2 regions of the Marinobacter qingdaonensis genome follow, and region 1 is predicted to be linked to the other one. Evidence: predicted binding sites of a transcription regulator. Region 1 holds the regulator's gene; the other holds the start of a gene.

Region 1 (5,525 bases):
ATGCTCGCCACCGGGGTTCGCACCTCGCGCCAGGAATGGCTGGATGAGGGCGGCGTCTACGCCCTGGTGGGCCCGACCGGCTCCGGCAAGACCACCACCATCGGCAAGCTGGCGGCCCGGTACGTGCTCAAGCACGGCGCCGACTCCCTGGCCCTGGTGACCACCGACCGCTACCGGGTCGCCGCCCACGAGCAGTTGTTCGTGTTCGGTCGCATCCTGAATGTGCCGGTGCGGGTGGTGGACGAGAGCCACACCCTGGACGACATCCTGGACGAGCTGTCCGACCGGCACCTGGTACTGATCGACACCGCCGGCCTGACCAGCTCCGACCGTGGCTACCAGGAGCAATTGTCCGAGCTGGCGCGCAGTCACCACCAGATCCGGACCCACCTGGTGGTGTCCGCCACCAGCCAGCCGCGCATCATGAAATCCGTGTGGCATTGCTATAAGATGGCTAATCTTTCGGGCTGCGTGATGACAAAGATTGACGAAGCCCTGACACTTGGCGAATCCTTGGGGTTTGTGATGGAAACCGCGTTGCCGGTGGCCTACTACACGGACGGTCAGAAAATCCCCGAGGACCTGCATCACGCAGACGCAGTTCCCCTGGTACGGTTGGCGGTTGAGCGCCTGAAGAGCCTGCAGCAACAGCAATCGGTTGCCGAGGGGGCCTGAGCTGGACACACCCGTACCGGATGATGGAGTATCCGGCGTGCACAACCGGCGCCGTTAATAATAAGACGAGCCCTCGGAACAATTGGCGAGAGACACGAATTAACATGAGCAGAGCAAATCCGGTACAGGTGATTGCGGTTTCCGGCGGTAAAGGTGGGGTCGGCAAAAGTAACGTGTCGGTCAACCTGGGCATCGCCCTGGCGCAGAAAGGTCGGCGCGTGGTGATCCTGGACGCCGACCTTGGGCTGGCCAACATCGATGTTCTGCTCGGCATAACCGCCAACCGCAACATTTCCGATGTGCTCTCGGGCGAGTGCGACCTGAAAGACGTTCTGGTCGACGGCCCGGGTGGCATCAAGATTGTGCCGGCGTCGTCCGGTACCCAGCGCATGACCCATCTGAGCGCCATGGAACACGCCGGCCTGATCAACGCCTTCAGTGAGCTGGGCGACCAGATTGACGTGCTCATCGTCGATACCGCCGCCGGCATCTCGGAATCGGTGGTCAGCTTCCTGCGCGCCTCCCAGGAGTTGCTGTTCGTGGTCTGTGACGAGCCGACTTCGATCACCGACGCCTACGCCCTGATCAAGCTGATGAACCGCGAGTACGGCACCAACCGTTTTCGCATCCTGGCCAACCAGGTGCGCAACGAGCAGGAGGGGCGGCACCTGTTCGAGAAGCTGGCCCGGGTCACCGAGCGCTTTTTGGACGTGGCCCTGCAGTACGTGGGCATGGTGCCCTACGACGAAGCCGTCAAGAAATCCGTGCAGCGCCAGCGCGCCGTGCTCGATGCCTACCCCCGGGCCAAGGCATCGCTGGCAATCAAGGCGCTGGCGGACAAAGTGGACAACTGGCCGCTGCCTTCCTCGCCTCGCGGGCATCTCGAATTCTTCGTGGAGCGGCTCGTCGAAGTCTGAATCTGATCCAGTCAAAACAACACCGGATACATGACATTGGCGAAAAATCTGGGAATCTACCAGCAATCTGGCACGACCGGCGCTGCTCAGCTGATTGAGGAGCACGCCCCGCTGGTCAAGAAAATAGCCCTCCATCTGATGGCCCGGCTGCCGGCCTCCGTGCAGCTGGAAGACCTGATGCAGGCCGGCATGATCGGTCTGCTCGAGGCGGCCCAACGCTACAGCTCCACCAAGGGTGCCACCTTCGAAACCTACGCCGGTATCCGCATCCGCGGCGCCATGGTCGATGAAATCCGCAAGGGCGACTGGGTGCCCAGGTCGGTTCACCGCAACGCCCGCCGCATCTCCCAGGCCATCAAGGCGGTCGAGGATCGTCTCGGCCGTGAAGCCCAGGACCACGAGGTGGCCGAGGAGCTGGGCATAGAGCTGTCCGAGTACCACGCCTCCCTGTCCGATGCCAACAGCGGACGACTTTTTAGCCTCGATGAGCTTAATGAATCCGGAGAGCTGCCGATAGAAGAGGCAGAGGCCAGTGATAATCCGCTCGATGGCCTGGCGTCTGACGCCTTCCGGCGCAATCTGGCCGAGGCGATCGAAGACCTGCCGGAGCGGGAAAAACTGGTGCTGAGCCTGTACTACCAGGAAGAACTGAACCTGAAAGAAATCGGGGCGGTGCTTGGGGTGAGTGAAAGCAGGGTCAGCCAGATTCACAGTCAGGCGGCATTACGGTTGCGGGGGCGACTGGCCGGCTGGCGCCAGGACACCGACGACTAGGTTTGCCGCCCGTGTGTCCCGTTCATGGAGCTCTGTAGTTTTTGGTAACCGATGCTTTACATGGACAGCAAAGAACAGACAATAAGTGGTCAAAACCGCGGCCTGCTAGATGTTGTGCTTAAAGGTCAAACGAATTCCGGGTGTTACTAACTGGAGGTCCCATTGGACAAGAACATGAAAATCCTCATCGTGGACGACTTTTCCACGATGCGACGGATCATCAAGAACCTGCTGCGTGATCTGGGTTTCAGCAACACCGATGAGGCGGATGACGGCAACACCGCACTGCCGATGCTGAAGAGCGGCAAGTACGATTTTCTGGTCACCGACTGGAACATGCCGGGGATGTCCGGGTTCGACCTGCTCAAGGCCGTGCGTGCCGACGAGAGCCTGAAGACCCTGCCGGTTCTGATGGTGACCGCGGAAGCCAAGCGTGACCAGATCGTGGCGGCCGCCCAGGCCGGCGTCAACGGCTACGTGGTCAAGCCGTTCACCGCCGCCGTGCTCAAGGAAAAGATCGAGAAAATCTTCGAACGCATCCAGTAACCAGAGGTCGGATGGCTCTCATGAGCGATACCAGCAAGAACCATCGAAGCCTCGATCCGGAGGTGACGGAAAAGCTCCAGCGTCAGAGTGCGGAGCTGGCCGATAGTGTCCAGGCCGGGGACTTTGCCCAGGCCATGACCGTGATCAACGAACTGAGTGAGGTCAGGGACCAGAGTCTCTACCGCGAAGTGGGGCGTCTGACCCGGAGCCTCCACGAAGCCATTCGCAACTTCCAGATTGACCCGCGCAGCGCCGAACAGCAGGAAGCCCTGTCGAAAATGAGCGACGCCTCGGATCGTCTGGAGTACGTGGTGCAGATGACCAGCCAGGCCGCCAACCGCACCATGGATCTGGTGGAAGAGACCATGCCGGTGGCGCACGAGGTCCGGGACGAGGCAACCGCCCTGCGGGACGAGTGGCACCGGCTGCGCCGACGCGAAATGCAGCCGGCCGAGTTCCGCGAACTGTACGGTCGCATCGATCGCTTCTTCGAGTCCCTGTCGACCGATGCGGGCACCATGTACAACAACCTGTCCGAGATCTTGTTGGCCCAGGATTTCCAGGACCTCACCGGCCAGGTGATCCAGAAGGTCACGGCCCTGGTGAAAGAGGTGGAGGAGCAGATGCTCAGCCTCGTGGTGATGGCCAGTCATGTCGACCAGCTCACCGGCACGGTGCACCAGATCGAAGAGTCCGAGGTATCGGCCGAGCAGGGCGTCGGGCCACAGATCAAGGCCAACGAACGTGAAGATGTAGTCTCGGGACAGGACGATGTCGACGACCTGTTGTCCAGTCTCGGTTTCTGAATAAATGAGGATGACGCATGGCGTTTGATGCTGATGAAGAGATTCTGCAGGACTTCGTGGTCGAAGCAGGCGAGATTCTCGAAAAGCTGTCCGAACAGCTGGTAGATCTTGAGCAAAATCCGGACGACAGCGATCTGCTCAACGCCATCTTCCGGGGTTTCCATACGGTCAAGGGGGGCGCCGGCTTCCTGCAGCTGGAAGCCCTGGTGAACTGCTGCCATTCCGCGGAAAACGTGTTCGACACCCTGCGCAACCACAAGCGCAAGGTGGACTCGGAACTGATGGACGTGGTGCTTGAGGCCCTGGACCACGTCAACGCCATGTTTGATCAGGTCCGCAACCGGGAGGAACTGACTCCCGCCCCGGACTCCCTGATTGTCTCTCTGGATGCCCTGGCGGAACCGGCCAGCGAGTCCCCGGTGGCCCAGCCCGCGGCACCCGTCAGTGCCGAGCCGGTGGCCGACGGCGACGACGGGGGTTACATCACCGACGACGAATTTGAACAGTTGCTGGACGCCCTGCACGACGGCGCACCCGGCGCCGGCCCTGCCCAGACCGAATCATCCTCCGAGCCGGCCCCGACCGGTGCCGACCAGGGCGCGGACGCCGGGGCGGGCGACGACATCACCGACGACGAATTCGAAGCGCTGCTTGACCAGCTGCACGGCAAAGGCCAGTTTGCTGGCGCGCCTGCGTCCGAGGACGCGGCCGGATCCAGCGCCAGTGCGCCCGAGTCGGTCCCGGCCAGCGCCGGCCAGCCGGCCCAGGCCGGCGGCGATGACCTGATCACCGACGACGAATTTGAGAAGCTGCTGGACGAGCTGCACGGCAAGGGCGGTGGCCCCACGGGCGCCGACACGGCCAAGGCCGAGCCCGAGCCCGCCGCCAGCGCACCGGCACCGGAACCCAAGCAGCCCGAGCCGAAAAAAGCCGAGCCGGCGACACCGGCGCCCGAGCCCAAGCCCGCTGCCAAGTCGGCGGCACCGGCCCGGGACGCGGCGCCGGCCGCCGAAACCACCGTGCGGGTCGACACCAAGCGCCTGGACGACATCATGAACATGGTCGGCGAGCTGGTGCTGGTGCGGAACCGGCTGCAGCGTCTGGGTGCGGACAGCGAAGACGAACACATGCACAAGGCGGTGTCCAACCTGGACGTGGTTACCACCGACCTGCAGGCCGCGGTCATGCAGACCCGGATGCAGCCGATCAAGAAGGTCTTTGGTCGCTTCCCCCGGGTGGTCCGGGATCTGGCCCGCAGCCTGAAAAAAGAAGTGAACCTGGTGATGCACGGGGAGGAGACCGACCTCGACAAGAACCTGGTTGAGGCGCTGTCCGATCCGCTGGTGCACCTGGTGCGCAACTCGGTGGACCACGGCATTGAAGCGCCCGAGGTCCGGGAGAAAGCCGGCAAACCGCGTCAGGGCACCGTGACCCTGTCGGCGGAACAGGAAGGCGATCACATCCTGCTGGCCATCGAGGACGACGGCGCCGGTATGGATCCGGAGGTGCTGCGGCGCAAGGCGGTCGAGAAGGGCATCTACGAGCAGGACGCCGCCGATCGGCTGACTGACAACGAATGCTTCAACCTGATCTTCGCGGCCGGTTTCTCCACCAAGGAGCAGATCTCCGACGTGTCCGGCCGGGGCGTCGGCATGGACGTGGTCAAGACCAAGATTGGCCAGCTCAACGGCCAGATCAGCATCGTCTCGGAGCTGGGCAAGGGCTCGCGGATCATCATCAAGGTGCCGCTCACCCTGGCCATCATGCCGACCCTGATGATCATGCTGGGCGAGCAGTCGTTTGCGCT
Region 2 (5,525 bases), 340 kb from region 1:
CGAGCGCTGCCAGCAATGGGCGCTGTCCCTGAGTGAGACCCTGCAGCAGGCGGTGAAAGTGACCCAGAGCCTGGGCAAATCGCTGATGAGCGAAAACCCGGACAAGGTCCTGGCCAATGCCGCCTGTTACCTGCACCTGTTCGGGCACATCATCGTGGCCTGGATGTGGCTGCGCCAGGCCAACGCCGCCGAACAGGCACTGGCCTCGGCGGGCGCGGACGACGAACGCAATTTCTACCAGGGCAAGCTGCAGGCGGCCCAGTACTTCTTCCACTGGGAGCTGCCCACGGTCGCCCAGGACCTGGTGTTGCTGAAGAATCAGGACGATACCTGCCTGAACATGAAAGCCGAGTGGTTCTGAGCCGGACCCGGGGCGGGGCGGAAACCCTCGCCCCGGTCGGCAGTGGCGAAAGCGGTGGTTGTGAGCCAGACTTGAAATGACCCGCCTGGGCGGGTCGGTCTCGGCATGTTGAGTAAACCTATAACAACAGACTCACTCAACCACAGGGATGGCTTGGCCATGACAACACCGAATGCCTCGTCGGCGGCCGTGCACTGGTCGGTGCACACGTTGCTGACCGAATATCTAACCTCCGGCCGGTTGGTCGAAGTGGTTTACCGAGACAGCGCCGGGCAGGTCTGCATGGTGCACGAAGTGATCCGGGATCTGTTCAGTCGCGCCGGGCGGGATTTCGTCCTGCTGGGGCGGGGAAACCTGGTCAGCATCGACCACATCATCACCCTCGATGGCCGCCGGATTGGCGCAAGCTCTCACTAACCAAAGAGTAATCCTCCGGCAATTGTATGTTACCGAATGTAACCGTATTCTGATTATCCAGTTTGTTCGCACCATTGGAGGGATACGGTTATGAACAAATTCACGCTGAGTGCCTTGGCGTTGGTGATGACTCTGGGTCTTGCTGCGTGCAGCTCCGAGGACAACGAGGGGGTCGATCTGGAGAAGGCCGCCGATAACGCCGAAGAAATGATGGACGACGCCGGCGACGCCGCCGAAAACACCTACGAGGATGCGACTGGGCAGTCTGCCTGGGAGCAGACCAAGGACGCCGTCGACGACACCGCCGAGGAAATCGGCGAAGCCGCGGAAGAGGCGGGTGAAGCCATGGAAGAAGGCTACGAGGAAATGACCCAGTAAGCCGCTTTCCAGAGTCCGGCGCGGGGCCGCCGCGCCGGAACTGTGACCCTGTCGTCAACTGCGACCGGTGTCATCAAACGTTAACCCATCTGTCTTGACCACGACCGCCGATTGTCACATTTCCCGTCGACACTGACCTCTCCTTACGTGACACCCCAAATAACAGGGAGAGAGACATGGCCAAGCACGACCTGGATCCGAACTACCTGGATCCCAACTACGAACCCGTGGTCAACCGTTCCGGCAACCATCCGTTCCACGAAGTCCTGGCCGCGCGCCTGCAGCGCCGCTCGGTGATGAAGGGCACCGTGGGTGCCGCCCTCGCCAGCCTCATGGGGGTGACCCTGGTGGGCTGCTCCAGCGATGACGACGATGACGCCGCCGACAGCGCCGACAGCAGCGGCGGCTCGGCCAGCGCCGCCACCGAACTCGGCTTCAAGGCCATTCCGGTGTCCACCGCCAACCAGGTGGTGGTGCCCGAGGGCTACTCGGCCGTGCCGTTCCTGCCCTGGGGCACGCCCATCACCGGCGCCTACCCGGAATTCCAGGCCGACGCCTCCAACACCGGTGCCGAGCAGGAGCAGCAGGTGGGCATGCACCACGATGGCCTGCATTTCTTCCCCATTGACCAGAAGGCCGGTGGCAACAGCTCCACCGAAGGCCTGTTGGTGATGAACCACGAGTACATCAATCAGGACGCCCTGCATCCGAATGGCGCCACCGCCGCCGCCGATAACCTTGGCGTTCGCCCGGAAGACGAGGTGCGCAAGGAAATTGCCGCCCATGGCGTGTCCGTGGTGCACATCAAGCAGGACAGCAACGGCACCTGGGACCTGGTGTTCGGCAGTCCGTTCAATCGCCGGATCACCGGCGGTACCGAGATGGACATCCGCGGCCCGCTGCGCGGCTATTGCAAGTTGGTCACCCGATTCAGCCCAAGCGCCACCGAGACCCGGGGTACCCTGAATAACTGCTCCATGGGTCCGACCCCCTGGGGCACCTACCTGGCGGCCGAGGAAAACTGGCACGGCTATTTCGCCAACAGCGAGGTCAACCCGCCGCGGGAGCAGACCCGCCATGGCGTTGGCAGTTCCAGCCGGTACGACTGGGAGCTGGCTGCAGGCGGCGCCGACGCCTACGTGCGCTTTGACGTCACCCCCGGTCTTGGTGATCCGGATACCGACTACCGCAACGAAGCCAACACCTACGGTTACATGGTGGAAATCGACCCGTTCACCCCGGAAGCTAAGCCCCAGAAGCGCACCGCCCTGGGCCGGTTCGGCCACGAAGGCGTGATCTTCGCCCCGGCCGTCGAGGGCAAGCCGGTGGTGTGCTACTCCGGCGACGATTCCCGGTTCGAGTACATCTACAAGTTCGTTTCTTCTCAGCCCTATTCGGCGGCAACCGCCGGTGGTTACCTGCTGGACGAGGGCACCCTGTACGTGGCCAGGTTCAACGACGACGGCACCGGTGAGTGGCTGTCGCTGTCTCTCGAGGACGACGATTTTGCCGCCAAGGTGACGGCCGCGAATGGCTCCATGGTGGGCGACATCAACTTCACCGGATTCGCCGACCAGGCCGACGTGCTGCTCAACACCCGCCTGGCCGCCGACATCGCCGGCGCCACGCCCATGGACCGCCCGGAGTGGGGCGCGGTGGACCCGAACACCGGTGAGGTCTATTTCACCCTGACCAACAACTCCCAGCGCACCGAGGGGCAGACCGACGCCGCCAACCCGATCGCGGAAAACCGCACCGGCCACATCATCCGCTGGAGCGAAGCCGGTGGCGACCATGCGGCCACCAGCTTCGACTGGGACATCTTTGTCTTTGCCGGCGAGCAGGGCACCGAAACCGTGGTCGACGGCGAGGCCGTGGTGACTCTGGACGACGACAACATCTTCAACAGCCCGGATGGCCTGTGGTTCGACTACAACGGCCGGCTCTGGATCCAGACCGACGGCTCGGACGCCGCGCCCTACCAGAACAACATGATGCTGGCGGCCAACCCGGTTACCCGTGAGATCAAGCGTTTCTTCGTGGGCCCGGTCGGCTGTGAGGTCACCGGTGTGGTCACCACCCCAGACGTGAAGACAATGTTCGTCAATATCCAGCACCCCGAGGTCGACTGGCCGTTCGGCACCGAGGGCGATCACCCGCGCGATGCGACGGTGATCGTCACCCGTGATGACGGAGGCGTGGTCGGCGCCTGATTGGCATAGCACTCTTGAAGGCCGCGCCGCCGGCCGGTTCCATCAGGGAGCCGGTCGGCGGTGCGGCTTTTTGGGTTCAGGATTTCCCACCCTGGCCGATAGCCAGAAAGAGTGAACTAAAGTAGGAGTTCCTCACCCAGTCTGATTCATTAATCTCCTTGATGGCCTCGAGCTGACACATGACCACACCAACAACAAAGGTCGAGAGGTTGTTATGGCATTGCTTGATCGTTCGACGATTCTTTTGGGACTGGCGCTTGCGCTCGCAGTGGCGGTCGCCGCAACCCTGGGGGCACCCATGCTAGGTCTGGATCCGGGATCGGTGCTCATTGGCCTGCTGGCGGGCCTGGCGCTGGCATTGGGGTATTTCATTGTCCGGGTGCTGGAGCCCATCGAGCGCGGCATTCGCGGCCTCAACGACCACAGCCTGGATGCGGATCACCCGCTCCGCCGCCAGTGCGCCCAGGTGCTGGCCGACGCCGAGGCGGGCCGGGCGCTGGTGGCCACACTCTCCGGCAGCGCCGACCAGAACGCGATTTCCGCCGCCCAGGTGTCCTTCGCCGCCGATCAGCTCAAGCTCCGGCTCGACCGGCAGGTCCAGGAGACGGCTCAGATCGCCGAGTACGCCGGCCAGATTACCGAGAACGTGCGGGCTTCCTCGGCCCAGGCCACCGATGCCGCCACCATGGCGCACCAGGCCAGCGTCACCAGTGCCGAGGGGCGTCAGGCACTGATGGACGCCATCGATCGGGTCCGGGTGGTGCACCAGCAATCGGGCGAGAACCTGAAGCTGATCCAGGCCCTGAACGACAAGTCCGAGAAGATCCAGGGCGTGACCAGCACCATCCAGGGCATCGCCGAACAGACCAACCTGCTGGCCCTGAATGCCGCCATCGAAGCGGCCCGGGCCGGCGAGCAGGGCCGGGGCTTTGCCGTGGTTGCCGATGAGGTTCGCCAACTGGCGGGCCGCACCGCCGAGGCCACCAGCGAGGTGGCGGAAACCCTGCAGGAAATCCGCTCGGGCACCCAGCAGATCGTCAGCCGTATCGAAGACCTGGCCCGCAGTGTGGAGGACGGTCTGACCTCGGTGGAAAGTGTGGGCGAGCGTCTGGACCAGATCCGCGATCAGTCGGACCGGGTGCAGCAGCAGGTGGCGTCGATTGCCGAAAGCGATCGGAGCAACGAGCAAAGTCTGGAGCAGGTGTTTGCCGGCATCGAGACCGTGAAGGGTGAACTGGAGGAAAGCGACAGCAGTGTCGCGGCACTGGCCGAGCAGGCCGCCACTCTCATGGAGCTGGCCGAAGGCGCCAATGCCGCCTTTGCCTTGCACAGCGACGCCAGCTACCACCGGTTCTTCTACGAGCAGGCCAGGGCCGGCGCCGACCGGATTGGCCAGCTGTTCGAGCAGGCGATCGGGGAGGGCGCAATCGGCGAGCAGGCGCTGTTCGACAGGAAGCGGGACAAGATCGCCAACACCCTGCCGCCCAAGTACGCCAGCAGCTTTGATGACTTTACCGATAGGGCCTTGCCGTCGATACAGGAATCGGTCAAAGACTCGCATCGGGCCCTGGTGTTTGCCATCTGCGCCGCGCCCGACGGCTATGTGCCCACTCACAACCGGGAGTTTGCCCACGACCAGACCGGCGACGCCAAGGTCGACCTGGTCAAGAGCCGCAGCAAGCGACTGTTCAACGATCGCACCGGCATCCGGTGTGGCAGCCACACCCAGGACATGCTGCTGCAGACCTACCGGCGTGACACCGGCGAGATCATGCACGACCTGTCGGTGCCCATCTACGTCAAGGGCAAGCACTGGGGTGGCTTCCGCCTGGGCTATCGTCCGAACAACCACGGATAGGCCCCGCCTGGCGGGGCCGGTGGCCTATGGTAGACTGAATCGGCACATTTGAAAGGAGATTTCCCTTGGCCGAGCAGGAACACATTCCCGCCACCCCCGATCCTATCGCCCAGCGTTCCGACCCCGCGCGCAATCTGGCGGTCCTGGTCTACATCCTCCAGGCGCTGTCGTTCTTCGTCGGCGGCATTACCGGCCTGGCCGGCGTGATCATCAATTACGTCAAGCTCGACGATGTCCGCAACACCTGGATCGAACGCCACTTCCGCTGGCAGATCCGCACCTTCTGGATCGGTCTGCT

What was found. Region 1 encodes FliA, which starts transcription of late flagellar genes. Its sites were predicted from a motif close to CTAAAGTTTNNNNNNNNNNNGCCGNTAA; they were not measured.
Region 2: the regulator FliA is predicted to act here: its motif matches at 3,444-3,471, upstream of U5822_RS11210 (methyl-accepting chemotaxis protein).

Annotation. Positions count from the first base shown of each region.
Region 1 covers NZ_JAYDCJ010000003.1:2,075,378-2,080,902, forward strand. The annotation lists gene flhF (flagellar biosynthesis GTPase FlhF) at 1-675, shown strand, start outside; gene U5822_RS12740 (MinD/ParA family protein) at 780-1,592, shown strand; gene U5822_RS12745 (RNA polymerase sigma factor FliA) at 1,623-2,366, shown strand; gene cheY (chemotaxis response regulator CheY) at 2,529-2,912, shown strand; gene U5822_RS12755 (protein phosphatase CheZ) at 2,933-3,718, shown strand; gene U5822_RS12760 (chemotaxis protein CheA) at 3,736-5,525, shown strand, end outside.
Region 2 covers NZ_JAYDCJ010000003.1:1,733,573-1,739,097, forward strand. The annotation lists gene U5822_RS11190 (acyl-CoA dehydrogenase) at 1-361, shown strand, start outside; gene U5822_RS11195 (hypothetical protein) at 521-778, shown strand; gene U5822_RS11200 (hypothetical protein) at 869-1,156, shown strand; gene U5822_RS11205 (PhoX family protein) at 1,333-3,369, shown strand; gene U5822_RS11210 (methyl-accepting chemotaxis protein) at 3,584-5,227, shown strand; gene U5822_RS11215 (DUF4870 family protein) at 5,293-5,525, shown strand, end outside.